Regions from separate parts of the Bacillus coreaensis genome, predicted to be linked through region 1. Evidence: riboswitches for the same ligand, from Rfam matches in the RefSeq annotation. Region 1 holds a riboswitch; each other region holds the start of a gene.
What was found. A riboswitch is a leader RNA that binds a small molecule or an ion and turns the genes downstream of it on or off. The one in region 1 is predicted to bind glycine.
Positions count from the first base shown of each region.

Region 1 (3,285 bases):
TTTGTTTCTCTTTCGTTCCGTTCATTACTGCCCCTCCCTACATTACATTTGGTGTAAACATAGTGCTCGATATTAGAGCACTATGTTTATCTTTTCATTCCGAGGGGTATGGATTACCACCCACTATATGAATCAACATTTTCTTGAGTAATGAATTCAGTAGGGATAAGAACTTCTGAATCTACTTTCTCTCCATCTATTATTTTTAATGCTAAAGCTACACCATCAATCACCATTTGATTAGGGAACTGTGCTGAAGTACCCGCAAAGCTACCACCTTTATTCAGTGCATCAACTGCAGCAGGAGCACCATCAACACTTACGAGAAAGAACTCATCTTCTCTTCCAGCTTGTTCTTGAGCAATTTGTACTCCGACAGCTTCTTCGTCATTAATGGTAAAAACGGCATCAATTTTCTTATTTGCGGATAATATTCCTTCCATTACAGTTAGCGCCTTCTCACGGTTACCTTCACCGTTCTGGTTAGCAACCACTTTAATGTCAGGATATTTGCTTATCACTTCATTAAAGCCCTTAATTCGATCTGTGACAGCTGATACCGGAGGTCCATCAATAATGACAATATTTCCTTTTTCATTCAATTGCTCTACTAGGTACTCGGCAGCTAATCTCCCCGCTTGAACATTATCTGACATCACAACTGAGTCGATACCACCTTCTGCAAAACCGTCAAGAGCGACAACCGGAATTCCAGCTGCTTTTGCTTGACTAACTGCACCTGCAATCCCAGCCGAATCAAATGGACTTAGTAAAATGAGATCCACTTTCTTTGTAATAAAATCTTCAATTTGAGCCGTTTGCTTTGCCAGATCATGATCTGCACTCACTGTAATGACTTCAGCATCATACTTAGCAGCAACTTCTTCAGCCCCTTTGGACATGGCTACGAAGAATGGATTCCCTAAAGTTGGAACGGTCAACCCAATCTTTAGTTGTTTTTCTTTATCATCAGTATTATTTTCATCCGTAGCATTGGTTGAAGAGCTCTCTCCACTGCTACAAGCATTTAATAAAGTTAAGAGTAATACGAATAATATAATGTGAAATTTCTTCATACTTTTCATGGTATCAAAACCTCCAAATAATAATTTCCTAAAATAATAGTTGTTTTTCAAAATACAAATCTTGAAAAAAAGTTTGTTTTGCCATACCATAAAAATGAGTTCTAAAATTCTAAAGAATTTTAGGCATACTCAAATAGAGGTATGATTTAGGGGTTTTTTTCCATTTGGTCGTGGGTTCCCCTGAATCGTACTTTTTTCTTGCTTTTTTGTTACCGGAAAATAGAAATTCAGTATTTAGTAGATTTTTCCTTTATTATGTATAAGCCTCACCTCCAAAAATAGAGCGCTTTCATAAATCGTTTACATTCATTCATAAACGTGGATGTTTTTGCTCGTTTATGCTCATTTTTGATTATATGTTCTTTTTTACCATTTTTCAATAACAATTTTCAGAAAAGTCAAAATCAATATGGTCTTTTTTTATTTTTCACAAATTTTAATTGACTGAATTATTATTTATTGATAATATCTAACTTAATTCAATACAGCCGCCATGATGGTAGTGGATCATACTATTACCGGAGCAGCTTCTGGAGAGACCGTATGTATGCGGCGCCGAAGGATTCACAATCTCAGGCAAAAGGACAGAAGAGAATGTTTGCATAATAATATTTTGCACACTCTTCTTACCCGAGATTGGAGATACTCCAATCTTTTTTTATTTCAAAAAAACAATGAGGTGGAACGAATGGAAAGAAGACGTGCAGTGGTAAGTGTGATTGGAAAGGACAAGGTTGGCATTATATCAAAAGTGACAACTATTCTCGCTGAAAATAATATGAATATTTTGGATATCAGCCAAACTATTTTACAAGACTTTTTTACCATGATGATGATTATTGACGTGACTGGAAATGAAAATTTGTCAAAACTCCGTGACCAACTGGATTTAGTTGGAGAGGAAATGGACTTAAAAATAAACATTCAGCTTGAAGAGATTTTTCAAGCAATGCATAGAATTTAGTTAGGTGGTGACTGTATATGACAATTGCAATGGATGAAATCCTTCAAACAATACGAATGGTTCAAATGGAAAACCTTGATATCCGAACAGTAACAATGGGAATCAGTCTCCGTGATTGTGCGGATTCAGATTTCGATAAAATGCAGCAAAATGTATTTCATAAAATAACTACTTATGCGAAGGATTTAACGAAAGTAGCAGAAGAAGCAGAAAAGGAATTTGGCGTTCCGATTATTAATAAGCGTATATCTATTACCCCGATTGCTGAAATCCTAGGATGTGCAACCGTTGAACAAACCGTGGAGCTTGCAAAAACGCTTGACCTAGCCGCAAAGCAATTAGGTGTAGATTTTATCGGAGGATTCTCTGCTCTTGTTCACAAAGGATTTTCTAAAGGTGATGAGACCCTACTTAAAGCTTTGCCAGAAGCCCTTAGTGTAACAGAGCGAGTTTGCTCCTCTGTTTCAGTGGCCACCACTCGTACCGGTATCAATATGGATGCGGTTAAGCAATTAGGTTATATTATCAAAGAAGCAGCTGAGCGGACAAAGGATCAAAATGGAATAGCTTGTGCTAAGCTAGTCGTATTTTGTAATCCTGTTGAAGATAATCCATTTATGGCAGGAGCTTTTCATGGAGCTGGAGAAGGAGAAGTTGTTATTAACGTTGGTGTTAGCGGCCCTGGTGTCGTATTGAACGCGTTAAAAAAACACCCACAAGCTGACCTTGGAGAAGTATCTGATATTATTAAAAAAACAGCGTTCAAGATTACACGTGCAGGTGAGCTTATTGGTAGAGTGGTAGCCGAGAGGCTCGGAATTCCGTTTGGAATTATGGACCTCTCTTTGGCTCCTACCAACGCCATTAATGATAGTGTGGCAGAAATTTTAGAGGAAATTGGTCTTGAGCGCGTGGGTACTCATGGAACGATTGCAGCCTTGGCCCTCATGAATGATGCGGTAAAAAAAGGTGGAGCTATGGCCAGTTCTTATGTTGGTGGATTAAGCGGTGCTTTTATCCCGGTCAGTGAAGATAATGGAATGATTCGAGGAATTATCGACGGTGCTTTAAGTTTATCAAAGCTTGAAGCAATGACATGCGTCTGTTCAGTGGGCCTTGATATGATTGCTATAACAGGAGATGTTACCCCTGCTACCCTTTCCGCAATGATTGCAGATGAAGCGGCCATCGGAATGATTAACAAAAAAACAACAGCAGTAAGGGTTATCCCTGTGC
Region 1 covers NZ_JBOCCY010000007.1:21,793-25,077, reverse strand. The annotation lists gene ACQ5H4_RS12515 (sugar ABC transporter ATP-binding protein) at 1-25, opposite strand, end outside; gene ACQ5H4_RS12510 (ABC transporter substrate-binding protein) at 114-1,085, opposite strand; glycine riboswitch at 1,606-1,683, shown strand; gene ACQ5H4_RS12505 (ACT domain-containing protein) at 1,774-2,049, shown strand; gene ACQ5H4_RS12500 (PFL family protein) at 2,067-3,285, shown strand, end outside.

Region 2 (3,285 bases), on a different contig from region 1:
GCTGATTCCGTTTTGCTTTAAAAACCATTGAAGGTAGAGCTGAGTGGCTCGGTATTCCGTAAAGATAATAACCTTATCATTTACTTGTTGAATCAGTTCAAGCGCTTTTACCGCCTTGGAATTCGTATGTACGGCGTTTACCTTCTCGATTAAATATGTGATTTGATCTTGATATTCCTTTGATGGGTTTTCCTTCTTTTCAAGCATATTTTTTAATGTGAAAAAGACTGCTTCTCTACTACTGCATGCTTCTCTTTGCAGAGTCATGACTGAGAAAGCGGATGTGGTTGTCCAGTCTCCCTCTGACCGTAGTTCAGTAACAGAATCATACAAGTCCTGCTCTTCCTTAGTAAGCTCAATAGGAATAGTTTCAACTTGTCTTTTCGTCCATTCAATACCTGTGTCTGCTCGACGATTTCTGATCATCACTTTATTTACAAGCTCTTTTAAATGTTCATTATCGTTGATATCTCGGGAATCTTTTTTATATTTTTCATTAAATACAGATTCATTTCCTAAATGGCCTGGTTTTAAAAGTGAGACAAGGTTGAAAATCTCGCCAATTCGATTTTGAATTGGGGTTGCTGTTAGAAGTAAGCAGAATTTTTTCTTTAAGCTTTGTACAAATTCATAGTTTTTTGTTTTATTGTTTTTTAATTTATGTGCTTCATCAATAATAATAAGATCATAATCTTGAGAGAGAATGATTTCTCTATGGGGAGCCCGTTTCGCTGTATCAATAGAAGATACGACCACATCACACTGTTCCCACACATAGCTTTTACGTTGAGAAACTGCCGGAATATAAAACTTACTTGTTAACTCATATGACCATTGGGTCACAAGGGAGGCGGGTACAAGAATGAGGACTTTTTTTACAAGACCTCTGATCATGTATTCTTTTAAAATAAGTCCTGCTTCAATCGTTTTCCCTAGACCTACCTCATCTGCAAGGATAGCTTTTCCGTTCATGTTTTCAACTACTTGCTTGGCCACTTCTAACTGATGGGGAAGCGGTGTTAATTGAGGAAGATGTTTGGGAGCTTGTAATCCCTCAAAATTATCAATAACCGTATGTTTTTCAACTTCTACCGCTAGTTTATATAACTCAAAGTTCCCCCAAGGGCCATCATTTGAAATTTTCTCTACCAGCCCCTCCTGCCAAGTGGAATCAAACTCAATCTCTACCGTCATAAAAACAACTCCCTTTTTGATCGATAAATATATTGCCGTATGGGTTTCGAAATGGTAGGATGTTAATATCTTAAAAGTTTTGAAATTTGTCACATTATAATTTATTTTGACGAATGTTCTATAAGTACAGCTTAGTATTATCCAAATTGGGAATTTTTATAATGCGAATGAGAACAAGGGGAGAGACTACTTCAAAGTAGCGCCGAAGGAGCAAACAAAAATTTGTGAATCTCTCAGGCAAAAGAACTCTTGTTTGACGCAACTCTGGAGAGCGCTTCATTCATTTGAAGCCACCAAAGGGGACAGCCAAACGGTAAACTTTCAGGTGCCAGGACAGAGACCTTTCTTAAGTAAAGAGGGGGGTCTCTGTCCTTTTTTTTATGATTTTATAAGGGGGAAATAATAGTGGCGCAACTTAAAAGAACACCGCTTTTTGATGTGTATCAGAAGTATGGTGGGAAAACCATTGACTTTGGAGGATGGGAACTGCCTGTACAATTTTCAAGCATTAAAGAAGAACATGAGGCTGTAAGAACGAAGGCAGGTTTGTTCGATGTTTCTCATATGGGAGAAGTTGAAGTGAAAGGGACAGACAGTTTGGCCTTCCTTCAAAAAATGATGACCAATGATGTATCAAAGCTGCAAATTGGTGGTGCCCAATATACTGCTATGTGCTACGAGAATGGTGGTACGGTCGATGATCTTCTAATCTATAAATTGAATGACGACCATTATTTGCTTGTTGTAAATGCTTCTAATATTGAAAAAGACTTCACATGGTTAAACGATCATGTTGAAGGGGATGTAACGCTTCTGAATCTTTCTGAACAAATGGGCCAGCTAGCTCTTCAAGGCCCGCTTGCTGAACAGGTTCTTCAGAAACTAGTTGAAACAGTGGAGCTTTCGACAATTGGATATTTTAAATTTCAAGAGAAAGTAAAGATTGGAGGAAAAGAGGCACTTGTTTCAAGAACTGGGTATACCGGAGAAGATGGTTTTGAGGTGTACTGTAATAGTGAAGATGCGACTTACCTATGGGAAAAAATTCTTGAGGTAGGTAAAGAAGAAGGCGTTCTTCCATGTGGCTTAGGCGCTCGTGATACTCTGCGCTTCGAGGCTAATTTGGCCCTGTATGGTCAGGAGCTTTCTTCCTCGATTTCTCCGCTAGAAGCGGGTATTGGTTTCGCTGTGAAAGTAAATAAGGAAGAAGATTTTATTGGGAAGCAAGCTTTAAAGCAACAAAAGGAAGCTGGAGTTCCTCGAAAACTAATAGGCATTGAAATGATTGACCGAGGCATCCCAAGACATGGATATCCGGTGTATGTGGGTGAACAACTTGTAGGAGAAGTAACGACTGGAACACAATCACCTACGTTGAAAAGAAACATTGGCTTAGCGTTAGTGGATTCAGCAGTCGTAACTAGAGAGTCGGAGCTAACCATTGAGATTCGTGGGAAACGCTTGAAGGTAAAAGTGGTACCAACACCATTTTATAAAAGGGAAAAGAAATAAGGGGAGGAACAAACGTCATGAAGCATCGCTACTTACCAATGACAGAAACCGATAAAAAAGCCATGCTAGAAGAAATCGGAATTTCCGATGTTCAGGAGCTTTTTAACGATATTCCAGAAAGTGTTCAGTTTAAGGGAGAATATAAGATTAAAAAAGCTAAATCGGAGACAGCCTTATTAAAAGAATTAACAACCTTGGCTGCTAAAAATGCCGACTTACGCTCACATACTTCTTTTTTAGGGGCAGGTGTGTATGATCACTACATGCCGGTTATTGTTGATCATGTTCTTTCTCGTTCAGAATTTTACACAGCGTATACACCATATCAACCAGAAATCTCACAAGGTGAGTTACAGGCAATCTTTGAATTTCAAACAATGATTTGTGAATTAACAGGTATGGACGTTGCAAACTCTTCAATGTACGACGGGGGTACTGCTTTGGCAGAAGCAGCGATGCTAAGCTCTGGTCATACGAAGCGTAAAAAGGTGCTTCTCTCTAGTACGGTACATCCAGAAACAAAGGATGTAGTCAAGACGTATGCTAAAGGACAATACGTAGAAGTCGTAGAGATTCCAT
Region 2 covers NZ_JBOCCY010000005.1:265,970-269,254, forward strand. The annotation lists gene ACQ5H4_RS10610 (DEAD/DEAH box helicase) at 1-1,194, opposite strand, end outside; glycine riboswitch at 1,362-1,453, shown strand; gene gcvT (glycine cleavage system aminomethyltransferase GcvT) at 1,600-2,706, shown strand; gene gcvPA (aminomethyl-transferring glycine dehydrogenase subunit GcvPA) at 2,724-3,285, shown strand, end outside.
Region 2: it holds a riboswitch for glycine, as region 1 does, so the genes downstream of both, gcvT (glycine cleavage system aminomethyltransferase GcvT) here and ACQ5H4_RS12505 (ACT domain-containing protein) in region 1, are expected to answer to the same signal.

Region 3 (3,285 bases), on a different contig from region 1:
GAGAGTCTGGGTTTAATTTCTCAACAAGGAAATAAAAAACTATTAGTAAAAGACTATCTAACCTTCAGAGAATATATACAATAATTACAAAGGGCGCACCAAGGCCATCCCCCATTTCTTTGAAAATATCATACAACTGTTAATCTTTTAAAAAAATGCACCTTAGAGGCATTTTTAATTTTTTTAAGGTTTTCTTAAGGTTTTTCTTTAATAATTACTGAAGTTTGAGTGAAGTAATTAGGAGAAGGTGTATTATGAAATCTAGGTGGTCGGTTTGGTTAGAAAGAACAGATATTTACCGTTGGTTATTTGGTGCAACGGTTATCCTTTATTTTTTTAGTGGTGACTATATAAATAATCGAGATATTTTCATGTTATTTACTTTAATTATACTCTGTCTTTCCGCATTTTCATTTCGAAAAGTGTGGATACAAGTTTTCACTAGTGGGATTATTTCATTTATAGGGGCTTACCATGTACCCGATTTCGATATTCAGTTAACTATTCTTCAATGGATTTGGTACTTTGTCATGGCCACGTTTATCATGATTCTTATTGAAAAATATATCTCTGAAAAGAGAAATATGATTGATCTTATCACTTCTTTAGCCAATACATTAGATTCGAGAGATAATTATACAGCTTTCCATTCGAATAATGTTGCGAATTATTCAAAAGCGATCGCGGAAGAGTTAAAACTTAAGCAAACCGTTTGCAAGAATATTTATATCGGTGGATTGCTTCATGATATAGGGAAAATTGGTATTTCAGAAAATGTACTTAATAAATCTTCAAAATTAACCACGGACGAATTTATACATATTAAAGAGCATCCGTCTATTGGTTATGAACTCGTGAAACATATTAAACCGTTTGAGAAGAGTGGGGTATTAAATATGATTTTATACCATCATGAACGCTATGACGGTAAGGGATATCCAAATGGGTTAAAGGGAGAGGAAATCCCATTAGAAGCCCGTATTATGGCAGTTGCTGATGCATTTGATGCAATGACCTCACATCGTGTGTATCGTGAAGCACGGAGGTTAGAATATACATTACATGAGCTGCAAAAAGAAAGAGGAAAACAATTTGATCCTGTCGTAGTAGATGCCTTTTTAAAAAGGATTGGGAGAATAACAAATATGAGTCTATATCCAAGCAAACAATCAGAAGGATCACCTTCTCAAAAAGTAGGTTCATAATGTAGTTTGATCATCATATCACAAAAATATTCTTGACCAACTAAAAGAATACTGATAAAATTACAAATTATTGTACGATAATAGCTTAGGAGTTTGTTGAAAAAACAAATCTAGGCTATAAATTAAATATATAAGCAAGCTATGAATGTTATGGGTCAAACTATAACAGGAGCGGCTTCTGGAGAGATCGCGTACTGCGACGCCGAAGGGTTCACAATCTCAGGCAAAAGGACAGAAGAGTATAGATACTATTTGGTATGAATGTAAGTTCTATTTGTCATTTAACCATGTGTATTTGTTATTCTGACGTTTTTAGAGATTGGGGGAACCCCAGTCTCTTTTTTTATGGCTATTATTCTTACAATAATGATTAGAGAGAAAACGGAGGAATTTCAAGTGGCACAGCATGAGTTAAAAAGGGAACTGAAAAATCGTCATGTACAGTTAATCGCAATTGGCGGAACGATTGGTACTGGCTTATTTTTAGGTTCAGGAAAAGCAATTTCATTAGCAGGTCCCTCTATCATCTTAGCTTATTTAATTGTGGGGATAGCAACCTTTTTTGTTATGAGAGCATTAGGGGAGCTGTTGTTATCAAATGCAGGTTATCAATCGTTTACTGATTTTGCGGTAGATTATATCGGACCGTGGGCAGGCTTTGTAACAGGGTGGACGTACTGGTTCTGCTGGATAATGACGGCTATGGCCGATGTTATTGCAGTTGGAATGTATGTGCAGTATTGGTTTGATATCCCACAATGGGTACCAGCACTCATCTGTTTAATTATTTTATTAGGGTTGAATCTATTAACAGTAAAGCTTTTTGGAGAATTAGAATTTTGGTTTGCCATTATTAAAGTTGTAACCATTCTGGCTTTAATAGTTATTGGGGTTGTTTTACTAGTTATTGGATTTAAAACAGAGGCAGGAACGGTTTCTGTACAAAATTTATGGCAACACGGAGGATTTTTCCCGAATGGAATTAGCGGCTTTTTGTTTTCTTTCCAAATGGTCGTATTTGCTTTTGTTGGAGTAGAGTTGGTTGGTGTATCAGCTGCAGAAACAGCTGATCCAAAGAAAAATATTCCTTCAGCCATTAACAAAATTCCTTTAAGAATTCTGTTCTTTTATGTGGGTGCATTAATTGTTCTGCTTAGTATAAATCCATGGAATCAGTTGAATGCAGATACAAGTCCCTTTGTTAAGACCTTTACTTTAGTAGGTATTCCCGTTGCGGCCGGAATTATTAACTTTGTTGTATTAACTTCTGCTGCATCTGCGAGTAATAGTGGATTATTCTCTACAAGTCGTATTATGTATAACTTAGGGCGTCAAAACGGTGGAACGGGTAAGCTTGCAAAATTAAACAAAAATGCAGTTCCAAGTAATGCATTACTTATTTCAACGGTCATTGTTTCTATAGGAACTCTACTTAGTAAACTGATCCCCGAGCAAGCCTTTGGAATTGTGACGACCATTAGTGCGATTTGTTTCATTTGGGTGTGGAGCATTATATTGATCTCTCATATTAGATATAAAAAAACTCGTCCAGATTTACACCAAAAATCAATATTCAAAGCTCCTCTAACACCATTTATTAACTATGTCGTACTAACTCTTTTTGCGTTTATTTTACTAGTGATGCTTATTTCAGAATCTACTCGTTCAGCATTAATGTTGACCCCATTATGGTTTGTTCTATTATTTGTTTTGTATTTCTTTAAAAGTAAGAGATCGGTGTAATAGTAAGACACTTTGTCGATAGACAAGGTGTTTTTTATTTTTATTCAACTGTTTACAACATAAAAAACAGAAGTTTAGGTGATTTTAATAATAAAACTTCCAAATAGGAGAAATACATGCAAAGCCTAGTGAAGATATTACTACCAAGACAATTATTTCTATTACTAATCCTATCAACTGGTTTGCTTAACCATGTCTTACTCATTCCGAATTTATTGACAGCTGCCGGGAGGGATAGTTGGTTAAGTGTGATTGTTGCGTACCCGATAGCCATAAGTTTCCTTTGGTTAATTTACTACATCGTAAAAAATAGCCCAAATGAGGGGTTTTTTCATAT
Region 3 covers NZ_JBOCCY010000014.1:40,644-43,928, reverse strand. The annotation lists gene ACQ5H4_RS18060 (Crp/Fnr family transcriptional regulator) at 1-84, shown strand, start outside; gene ACQ5H4_RS18055 (HD-GYP domain-containing protein) at 255-1,205, shown strand; glycine riboswitch at 1,374-1,450, shown strand; gene ACQ5H4_RS18050 (amino acid permease) at 1,602-2,948, shown strand; gene ACQ5H4_RS18045 (GerAB/ArcD/ProY family transporter) at 3,065-3,285, shown strand, end outside.
Region 3: it holds a riboswitch for glycine, as region 1 does, so the genes downstream of both, ACQ5H4_RS18050 (amino acid permease) here and ACQ5H4_RS12505 (ACT domain-containing protein) in region 1, are expected to answer to the same signal.